Regions from separate parts of the Paenibacillus hubeiensis genome, predicted to be linked through region 2. Evidence: riboswitches for the same ligand, from Rfam matches in the RefSeq annotation. Region 2 holds a riboswitch; the other holds the start of a gene.
The links. Region 2 has a riboswitch for cyclic di-AMP ahead of RSX24_RS02720 (C40 family peptidase). Riboswitches for the same ligand answer to the same signal wherever they lie in the genome.

Region 1: it holds a riboswitch for cyclic di-AMP, as region 2 does, so the genes downstream of both, RSX24_RS06300 (hypothetical protein) here and RSX24_RS02720 (C40 family peptidase) in region 2, are expected to answer to the same signal.

What each region holds. Positions count from the first base shown of each region.
Region 1 is NZ_JAVYAE020000001.1:1,304,120-1,308,899, reverse strand. Features, by position in the region: gene RSX24_RS06315 (urease accessory protein UreF) at 1-635, opposite strand, end outside; tRNA gene RSX24_RS06310 (tRNA-Leu) at 1,025-1,107, shown strand; gene RSX24_RS06305 (glutathione peroxidase) at 1,309-1,788, opposite strand; cyclic di-AMP (ydaO/yuaA leader) riboswitch at 2,102-2,262, shown strand; gene RSX24_RS06300 (hypothetical protein) at 2,383-2,778, shown strand; gene RSX24_RS06295 (HAD family hydrolase) at 3,001-3,684, shown strand; gene RSX24_RS06290 (Nramp family divalent metal transporter) at 3,791-4,780, opposite strand, start outside.
Region 2 is NZ_JAVYAE020000001.1:600,260-605,039, reverse strand. Features, by position in the region: gene RSX24_RS02740 (xanthine phosphoribosyltransferase) at 1-458, shown strand, start outside; gene RSX24_RS02735 (hypothetical protein) at 556-885, shown strand; gene RSX24_RS02730 (hypothetical protein) at 1,029-1,247, shown strand; gene RSX24_RS02725 (carboxymuconolactone decarboxylase family protein) at 1,379-1,708, shown strand; gene RSX24_RS02720 (C40 family peptidase) at 1,833-2,297, opposite strand; cyclic di-AMP (ydaO/yuaA leader) riboswitch at 2,304-2,435, opposite strand; tRNA gene RSX24_RS02715 (tRNA-Leu) at 2,766-2,850, shown strand; gene RSX24_RS02710 (alkaline phosphatase family protein) at 3,144-4,751, shown strand.

The sequences.
Region 1 (4,780 bases), 700 kb from region 2:
GTCGGGACGGAAGGGGAAAGTCCATCGGTAGAGGAAGCGCTGACCAGTGCCCATTCCTGGTCAAGGTCTGCGGCCAGGCGTGCAGACAGTTGTTGGCTTGCATCGCCGTCCAGGGCAAGAGTTCTGGCGGCTTCGGTTATGCACGCGCTCATGGCTGAGTGGAGATAACCTTGTACAGCGTCCTCGACGGGAATGCCGAGGTGGTGATTGACCCATGCGTGGACTGTCGAGAGGCAGCCGACGGATTCGTATTTGGCTAAAGTGTCTTCAAGCGGAGAAAAATCAATCCATGGATGGAGGGCGTGTGCGAGTTTGATCAGCCTTTTGCCCATGGAGCTCGCTTGCTCTCGTTGGTTGGCAGGGGTGCGCTGTACATGTACGAGTTTGTCGATTAGTGCCAGCCGCCAGGTGTCGTTTTGGTCGGCGGCACTATAGATGCCTTTGATGGCCATCCCTTCAAGGCGGGTGATGCTGGGATGCATCTGACAACGCATGAACGATTCGAGATCAGCGGCATTGCGAATGTTCCCATCCTGGATGTGCGTATCCATGCCGAAGAAATGGGTGAAGCCTCCGACCTGGATAGAGGAATCAAGCAGTTTGACATAATCGAGCAGCTTATTTCCTCGGTTCACCATTTTCGCCTCCTATGTTCGTTTTGTGTCATATAATATGACTTTGTTGCAGGTTTTAAATCACTTATATCGGTAAAAATCCGAATTATATGATATATATATTTACACAAATGTCTGCGTTTTGTCAATGGTAAGCTGTATTTTTGATTTGTGAAATAAAATATGTTATTTTATTATCCTTACCGTGTTAATATTATGTTATGTAATTGTTCGGAATTGCTTCAGAACCGAAAATAAAATGATGGCGAAATGTTCAAATCAGATACCATCTTATGCAATATGATGTTGGAAAATGACGATACATTCGGCACCAAAATTTAATGTTAAAAATAGCTTTACTTTTCCTTTGAAACCCTGTATAATCATTTTTGTTGCCGCTAATACGACATGCGGTCGTGGTGGAATGGCAGACACGCTATCTTGAGGGGGTAGTGGGCGTACGCCCGTGGAGGTTCGAGTCCTCTCGACCGCATTATAATGAAGTAGAACAAAAGAAGCATTCCGATCATCGGAATGCTTCTTTTTTTTGTTTTCTGCAAAAAGGCATAAAAAAGCCGTGCTGCATCACCGATTTTTCGAAAAGCCTTTCCGGGCTGCAACACGGTTCTTCAAGGGGATGACCTTATGAAAAATGAATGCATCGTGACATCAATCCATCTCTGTTGAAATGTTGTTATTGATGCAGCAGCTCCGCAATATCGGCTTCAATCTGATCAGGCGTCGTTTGGGGAGCATAACGTTTGAGCACGCGGCCGTCCCGGTCGACCAGAAATTTAGTGAAATTCCATTTGATGGCCTTCGATCCTAGCAGGCCTGGCGCTTCTTTGGTCAAATGCTGAAAAAGAGGGTGGGCGCTGCTGCCGTTCACGTCGATCTTCTCGAACATCGGGAAGCTGACGCCATAGTTCATCTGGCAAAATTCGGCGATGTCGTCGGAAGAGCCCTTTTCCTGAGCAAACTGGTTGCTTGGAAACCCCAATACTTCGAAATCGCTGTTCTGGAACTTGTCATACAGCTTTTGCAAGCCTTCGTATTGCGGGGTTAGGCCGCATTTGCTCGCAGTGTTGACGATCAGCAGGACCTTGTTGCGGTATTGGGACATTTCGACTTCCTGGCCACGAAGCGTGTTCACTTTGTAATCGTAGATGGACATAATATTCGCCTCCAAATGAGTAGTATCGATGCGGTGATCTTTTTATATCTCTATTATATTTGATGCAATTAATTAATGCAAAATTATAATTGGAATCATTTGGGATGCCAGTGTCTTGTTTCTTCCTTTCCGTTATCATGTGGAATTTCTACCAGAGCGAGAATTAGATAGTTTAAACGAGAAAGGTGGAGATTAGTATATATGTAAGCGATCTCATTAAAGCAAAGTGCCATAAATCCGCCTTTTCGGAGAGCTGCACCGACTTTACACCGACTTGTCAGGGGTGTATGATTCATATCGATAACATGAACGATGTTTTTAATCGCTGAGTTTCCGTTCCGGTCGGAATGGAAAACGGGGGAACCAATCGGATGCGATGCATCTATGGGGTGAATTTTCCGGCTATGCCGGAAATAGGGCGACTCTCGCGCCCGAATCCGTCAGCTAACCTCGTAAGCGTTAAAGGGAGAGGCAACAAGCCGTACGTTATTCGTGGCGAATGTTATTTGTCATGGATTGAAGAAGCGTTCGGGCGGCCTTGGTCCCCCACGCTTCTTTTTTGTTGTCTTTTCACGTCAGAGGGAGGAACGAATAATGGATAACGAGATGGTTTTGGTCACGGCCCCGAATGAAGCAGGGCGCAAATTTGTGAAGCTGTTGATGTACAAAAAGGTACCTTTTGCCGTGCTGACAAACAGTGCGGGCGAAGAACGCAAATTGCGGCGGATCGGCGTAGAGAACGTCATTCGCATGAATACGGCATCGGCGCAAAAGTGGTTTCTGCCGCAGGGAAATGTGGGCAATGTTTTTATTTTTGAGAACAGCCTTAATCTCACCTGCCGCTATCTGCAAATCTGCAGATCGTGGACATCCAAGACGTTGTGCGTCATTACGGAACAGAGCCATCCCAAAGGCATTTATCGCGGTATGGGTGCCGATCGGATCGTGTATTCGATGAATGGAGAGGTCGGATTTCTGCTCAACGGATAAGGGCGGGCTGTTGGTGATTGATCCGATGTTGGGCGGCTGTTATAATTAGCTTAATTATATGTGTGAAAAACCAAGAAGACTCTTTCTGGATACGGGTCTTCTTTTTTTAATGTTGGAAGACGGGCCTGAAAACAGCGACCTTTTGAATGGTAAAAGATTCGCGGGATGAGGCTCGCGTTGATGATTGGGAGGATGCGTTCAAGGTGAGCAAGGAGGAGTAACGTGCCGGATATTGGTGGTATCAAATGGTTGTTTTTTGATGTTGGGGATACGTTGGTGGATGAGTGGGAGCCGGTGGACGACATCATCGGCCAGTTTGTGCGGGAAGCCCGAATGCTCGGGTATCATGTGAACATCGAAAAGGTGCGCGAGATCTTTGTCGAATGTTACAGCAAGTACGAGCAGTGGCCGATGCGGGTAGCTATTCGTACCTTGATCGATCATGAGGAGCACCGGGCACGGATTCAGGAAAAACTGAAGTTCCGGAAGGAGCTGGAGCATCCTTTTGCTGCTGCGGAGCGTGTGCTGCATGCGTTATCCGGCCGTTATCGGATCGGCATCATTGCCAATCAAAGCCTGGGCACGGAAGAGCGGCTTGAAAGGTATGGCTTGCGCAAATACGTGGACGTCCTGGCATGCTCGGCAGAAGAGGGCGTATCCAAACCGGATCCCGGATTATACGCGGTAGCGTTGAAGCAGGCGGAATGCGAGCCTGATGAGGCTGTTATGATTGGGGACCGAATCGATAACGACATCGTTCCGGCAAGCAAACTGGGCATGCGCACTGTACGCATATTGCAAGGTTACGGAAGGTTTCAGCCTGAACGCTCGGCGGACGAGCAGCCGGACTGGACGGTTGAATCGCTGGAGCAGCTGCTGCCGCTGTTTTTGCCTGGCGAGGATTAGGTTTCATTAATAGTTACATTATAATGCTGTGTTCATCCTCCGTTTCATCGAAGAAAAGGCTGATCGTGCAGGCACTCCGGTGCTTGCGACGATCAGCCTTATTTTTTTAGAGGAGTGCGAAAGTCTGGATAATGAGGTACACGTTCAGGACGACGATGATACCAGCAATAAACCAGGATGCTATTTTCAGCCATGATTTGTTGGCAAACTCGCCCATGCTTTTTTTATCGCTCGTAAACATGACCAGCGGGATGACGGCAAACGGCAGCTGCAAAGACAAAATGACCTGGCTCAGAATGAGCAGTTCCTCGGTACCGTGTTCGCCGGCAATGGCGGTAACGATGACGGCCGGGATGATGGCAATAAGCCGTGTAACCAGCCTGCGCAGCCAGGCGGGAATCCGGATGTTCAGGAAACCTTCCATGACGATCTGTCCGGACAGGGTTCCTGTCAGCGTGGAATTCTGGCCGGAAGCAAGCAGGGCAACGCCGAACAGAACGCTTGCGATCGTTGTGCCCAGCAGCGGCGTCAGCAGGTGATAGGCATCGGCGATTTCGGCGACCTGCGTCATGCCTGCACTGTGGAAAACGGCCGCCGACACGATCAAAATGGCGGCATTGATGAACAGGGCCAGCGTCAAAGCGATCGTGGAATCCATGGTGGAGTAACGGATTGCTTCTCTTTTGCCACGGGATGTCTGCTCGATCTGGCGGGTCTGTACGATGGACGAATGCAGATACAGGTTATGGGGCATAACGGTAGCCCCGATGATGCCGATCGCGATGTATAACATGGCTGGGTTTTGCAAAATTTCCGCGCTGGGTACAAAGCCGTGCAGCACTCCGCCCATGTCCGGTTTGGCGAGAAACAGATCGATGCCGAAACAGAGGGCAATGGTGGCCATCAGCACGATGACGAGCGTTTCAAGGGCCCGAAAACCTTTGTTTTGCAAAAGCAGGACCAGCAGCACGTCCACTGCGGTAATGATGACGCCATACAGCATCGGAATGTTAAACAACAGTTTCAGGGCGATGGCCGACCCGATCACTTCGGCGAGATCGGTTGCAGCGATCGCGAGTTCGCATAACAACCACAG
Region 2 (4,780 bases):
TTGCAGCACGTTTCCGCGAAAGCGGGGTAACCCGGATCATTACGGTTGAATCGTCGGGCATTCCGGTCGCTTTTGCCACAGCGCACGAACTTGGCGTGCCGCTCGTATTCGCAAGGCGCAAAAAAACGCTTTTGGCTGACCCAGACGCCTACTGTGAGCGCGTACCTTCCTTTACCAAAGGAATCGTAACCGATATAATGGTATCCCGCGAGTTCATCCGGGAAAATGATCGAATCCTGTTCATTGACGACATCATTGCCAATGGGGATGCCGCGCGCGGCATCATCAAAATTATAGAGCGTTCGGGGGCTGAGCTGGTCGGATTCGGAGTCGTGGTGGAAAAATGCTTTCAGGCCGGCGCACGCACCATTCGCGAGTTGGGCGTTCCGGTGGAAGCGTTGGTTCGGATCCGTTCCCTGGAGAACGGTACCGTGCAGTTTGACGATTCGGAATGTTGACCATTCGAAGGAAAGACTCATTTTTTCTTAACTATACCTTTGCATGACCGTGCATTTGTTTTATAATGGGGTTATGTTAGGGAGAGGAGGCAACACCATGGGAAACCAACCGGCAACAGAACAGTTTTTTATGGATAAGCTGGCTGAATCAAAAGTTCATTTTGAACGTGCCCTGGATTGTAAACATACGGAATTTGATGACCTTTATCCCTATATGATTGAACATCCGCAGTTTTTCTGGTACAAACGCTACGTTGCCTGGTCAGAGCTGCTGACGATCGTGGGCTTGTGCGAAGAGTTGTCCTTCTCTTGGAAAGAACAATTTACGCCGCATCAAGTGGAGTACCTGGAATCACGCGTGATGTCCGCCAAGGTGCTTGATTTCTGGTTTGAGAAGAACGACAGCAAAGAGCACGCTCAGCGATAATTTTCAGTAGGGAACCACTTAGGAATGACACGGCAGCAGTCACGCGAGACCTAAATGAATTTCATTTAGGTCTCTTTTTGTAGCACGTTGCCGTTTAGCACAGATACAGACCATCATTTTATAGAAAGTCGAGGCCATGAATCATGATTAGCGATGAAGAATTGAATGCGCTCCGCTTGTCGGGAGAAAAAGTGAGGGTGGTGCGCGACGAGTTGGAATCCAACGACGTGAAAGGCATTGTCGTTGCGTGGGACGATGAGCAGGTTCTCATTCGCCGTCAAAATCGGCGAGTGGTCAAGCTGGATCGCCGTTACAGCTTCCAACGTTTCAGCGAACCCCGTCGAAGCCCGCTGAAGGAGTAGCGGTCTGCCATCAGGATTATTCCTGAGGTTAACTGGATTTACCATGGACGTTTGGGCATAGTTGTCTGCTCCGGGAGACAGGATAAGGTCGGTGAGTGACTGGAACCTATCTGTGAGGGGATGATTGCAACATGACACTGATGAACGATAAAGTCCATGCGTACAAGGATCAGATTGGCGAATTGGAAGGTTTGCTTCCCGGCGTGGTCAAGTCCTATCACGAATTTACGGGCGAGTGTTTTCAGCCAGGCGCCATCGACGCCAAAACGAAACAATTAATCGCGCTGGGCATCGGATTGTTTGCGAATAATGAAGTGTGCACGCTCTACCACGTGCAGGAGGCCCGTGCCAAGGGAGCTTCCGATCAGGAAATACTGGAGGCCGTTGCCGTCGCCGGAGCCGTTGGAGGCGGACACGCCCTGTCTCAGGGGGCTCTTAGGGTTCAGAAGGCGCTGCATTAATCCGATAAGCCCATATTTGCACCAAAAAGACCAGACAAGGCTCGAGCCCTGTCTGGTTTTTTTGGCATTCTTGGTTAGAGTACAATGTTTCTCAAGTGATCTGGATGAACAAGTGCGGTATCGTTTAAATTTTTCCAAGCATTTTGTTATACATGAATTCGCCGGTTACACGGCGTGCAGTGACGTAGCGGTCGCTGAAATAAGGATTGGACAATTTGGTGATGCTGACGCCTTTGCTGCTTGAAGCATGGGCGAAGTTGCCTCCACCGATATACACGCCTGTATGAGAGATGCCTTTTCCAGTGGTATTGAAAAATACAAGGTCGCCTGTGCGAAGGTTGGCTTTGGAAACAGCGGTGCCAGCCTTGGCTTGTGCCTGCGAGGTACGCGGCAGCTCGATGCTGTATTTGTTAAACAGGTATCTCATAAATCCGGAACAATCGAAGCCGGCCATTGTTGTGCCGCCCCACTTGTACGGAATGCCAGTCATGCTGTTGACTACGGTATTGATGCTGCTTGCTTCGGTTGCTGTTGCACCGGAAGTAAATAAAACGGCTGCGCCGAATAAGGACAGGATAAGCTTTTTCAAAATGTTATGTTCTCCCTTCGATGCCTACGGAGTTAGCTAAGGGTTCGGTAGAAGGTTCCCTATATTTCCTATGTATCGGAATAATTCACCCGGTATGGTTCCCCCGTTTTCACTAATGAAACTCGGCACATGAATAATGAATATTTTGTAACCATTTGAAATGATATTGCATAAATACGAAATTGTCAAATCGTTCTGAAACGGTTATCTGCACCGCCATGTTAACGGAATTCTCATTTTTTATGCTCAAATTGCGAAAAAGCTGTCGTTTTTCGGTTACAAAAAAGTAACCACCGTTTCAACAGCTAATGGAATGGACAAATAAATAGTTTGTCGCCTGACTACAGCATCCATTTCCTTTCGCGTCATTTTGCTGTTCATCATGGCTGTTAATGTGTTGACAGAGTTTCGGTTTCTATGATATATTCTTCCTTGTCGCCGTGATATTTCCGGAGATATACCACATATGCGGTCGTGGCGGAATTGGCAGACGCGCACGGTTCAGGTCCGTGTGGGCTAACCCCCCGTGGAGGTTCGAGTCCTCTCGACCGCATCAATATAACCATAAGAAAGCTCTTGAATTTCCTTATTTGGAGATTCAGGAGCTTTTTTCATCTATAGGAACGCCTGTGTAACGCGGTCACGCTGTACCGGCTTGCCATTGGCCATCATTTCGTCCAGTGCGGCGGGAGAGATTTGCCGCGAGACGCTGTATTTGTGCTGAATCCAGCCATACTTTTCACGGAACGGATGTAATTGTCATCTTGGTTATGTTCATAATGGAAAAAATAACCTCGGATACCCCCTAGATTTCAAGACACAATGTACATAAAGGGGTGAACCGTTATGAAGAAAAAAGGGATTCGAATGTGGCCTGTGATCCTTATATCGATCATGCTGATCGGATGCCAGAACTCGAAACCCAAAGAACAGGATTTGATGCGAATAAATTCCGCCAGTGGAGAAAATGCGAAGAAAGTCATTTTCCTGATGGTAGACTCTTTGATGGTTCAGGCGATTGACCAAGGAATCGGCAAGCAGGAGCTTCCGACATTAAAATTTCTGATCGAACACGGACAATATTATAAAAACCTGGTCAGTTCCTTTCCCACGATGTCCGTCACGATCGACAGCTCATTGCTTACCGGTGCGTATCCGGACATTCACCGTGTGCCAGGTCTGACGTGGTACTCTGCGGAAACCAAGAGAATGATCAACTATGGAACCGGACCGATGGAAGTGCTCAGGCTCGGAGTGAATCGGGTACTTGCTGATGCGCTGATCCATTTGAACGGGAGTCATTTGAGCAAGGATTTGCCTACGATCTATGAGGACTTAGCCCGGCAAGGGTTTAAGTCTGGTTCGATCAACGGCCTGATTTACAGGGGGGCGTCCGATCATAAGTTGTCGATACCCGATTGGATTCAAGGTCCTGCTTCTTTACCGAAAGAGATTCATGTGAAAGGGCCGGACCTGTTGTCCCTGGGTTCGTTGTCTAATCCGTTTCAGGGGATAAAAAACTTGCCGGACGGTGTAACGAATCGGTTGGGCATCCATAATGACTTCGCTATTGAAGCCGTAAAATATTTGATTCACTCCAATACATTGCCGGATTTTTTGTTTGTTTATTTGCCGGACTTGGACCGGGAGTTGCATAAAAAAGGTCCCACTGGACTTCGTGGAGTCAAAAAGTTGGATCAGCAGCTTCAATCTGTATTGGAAACATTCGGTTCTCCGGAGAAAGCCTTGAAAGAGGCCGTTTTTGTCATTGCAGGCGACAGCGGAATGACACAGATTTTGCCTGCCAAGCAAAATCCGGTCATTGATCTGCCCTCTTTGCTCGGAGATGCCACCATTTTGCGTCCGGGTGAAGCCGTATCGGAAGATACGGATATCGTGCTCGCCGTCAATGAAACGATGGCCTATGTATATTCATTGAAAGCGGATCGATCCCTGAGAGACACGGCAAATGTATTGAAGAGCGATCCGCGCATCGATTTCGTTTCCTGGAAAGACCAGGAATGGATATACGCCATTCAGGGGGCAACAGGCAAACAGATCAAATTTAAAGCAGGCGGTAATCTAACTGATCCATACAACCAATCATGGACGGTCGAACAGGATCAAGAGGTGCTGGATTTAAGCATAAACACGGCCACACATTCATTGAATTACGATCAATATCCCGATGTTCTGAAACGTTTGTCAAGCGCGCTCCGTTCACACCAAGGCGAATTTTTGGTTGTCACGGCAAAACCGGGATATGAATTGACGGGCGGCAGTTCACCTGCGCATAAGGGCGGAGGCGGTCATGGTTCCATTCGCAAAATGGAATCGCTTGTTCCCTTGATCATCAGCGGAACAGACCAAAAGCCGGAACACTTGCGAATGGTCGACTTAAAAGCTTATTTGCTTAATCTCGTAACAAAGAAGGCCCAGAAAAGCAACAGGTGAAAAGAGAAGGCGTTTCAAATGCCCTCTTT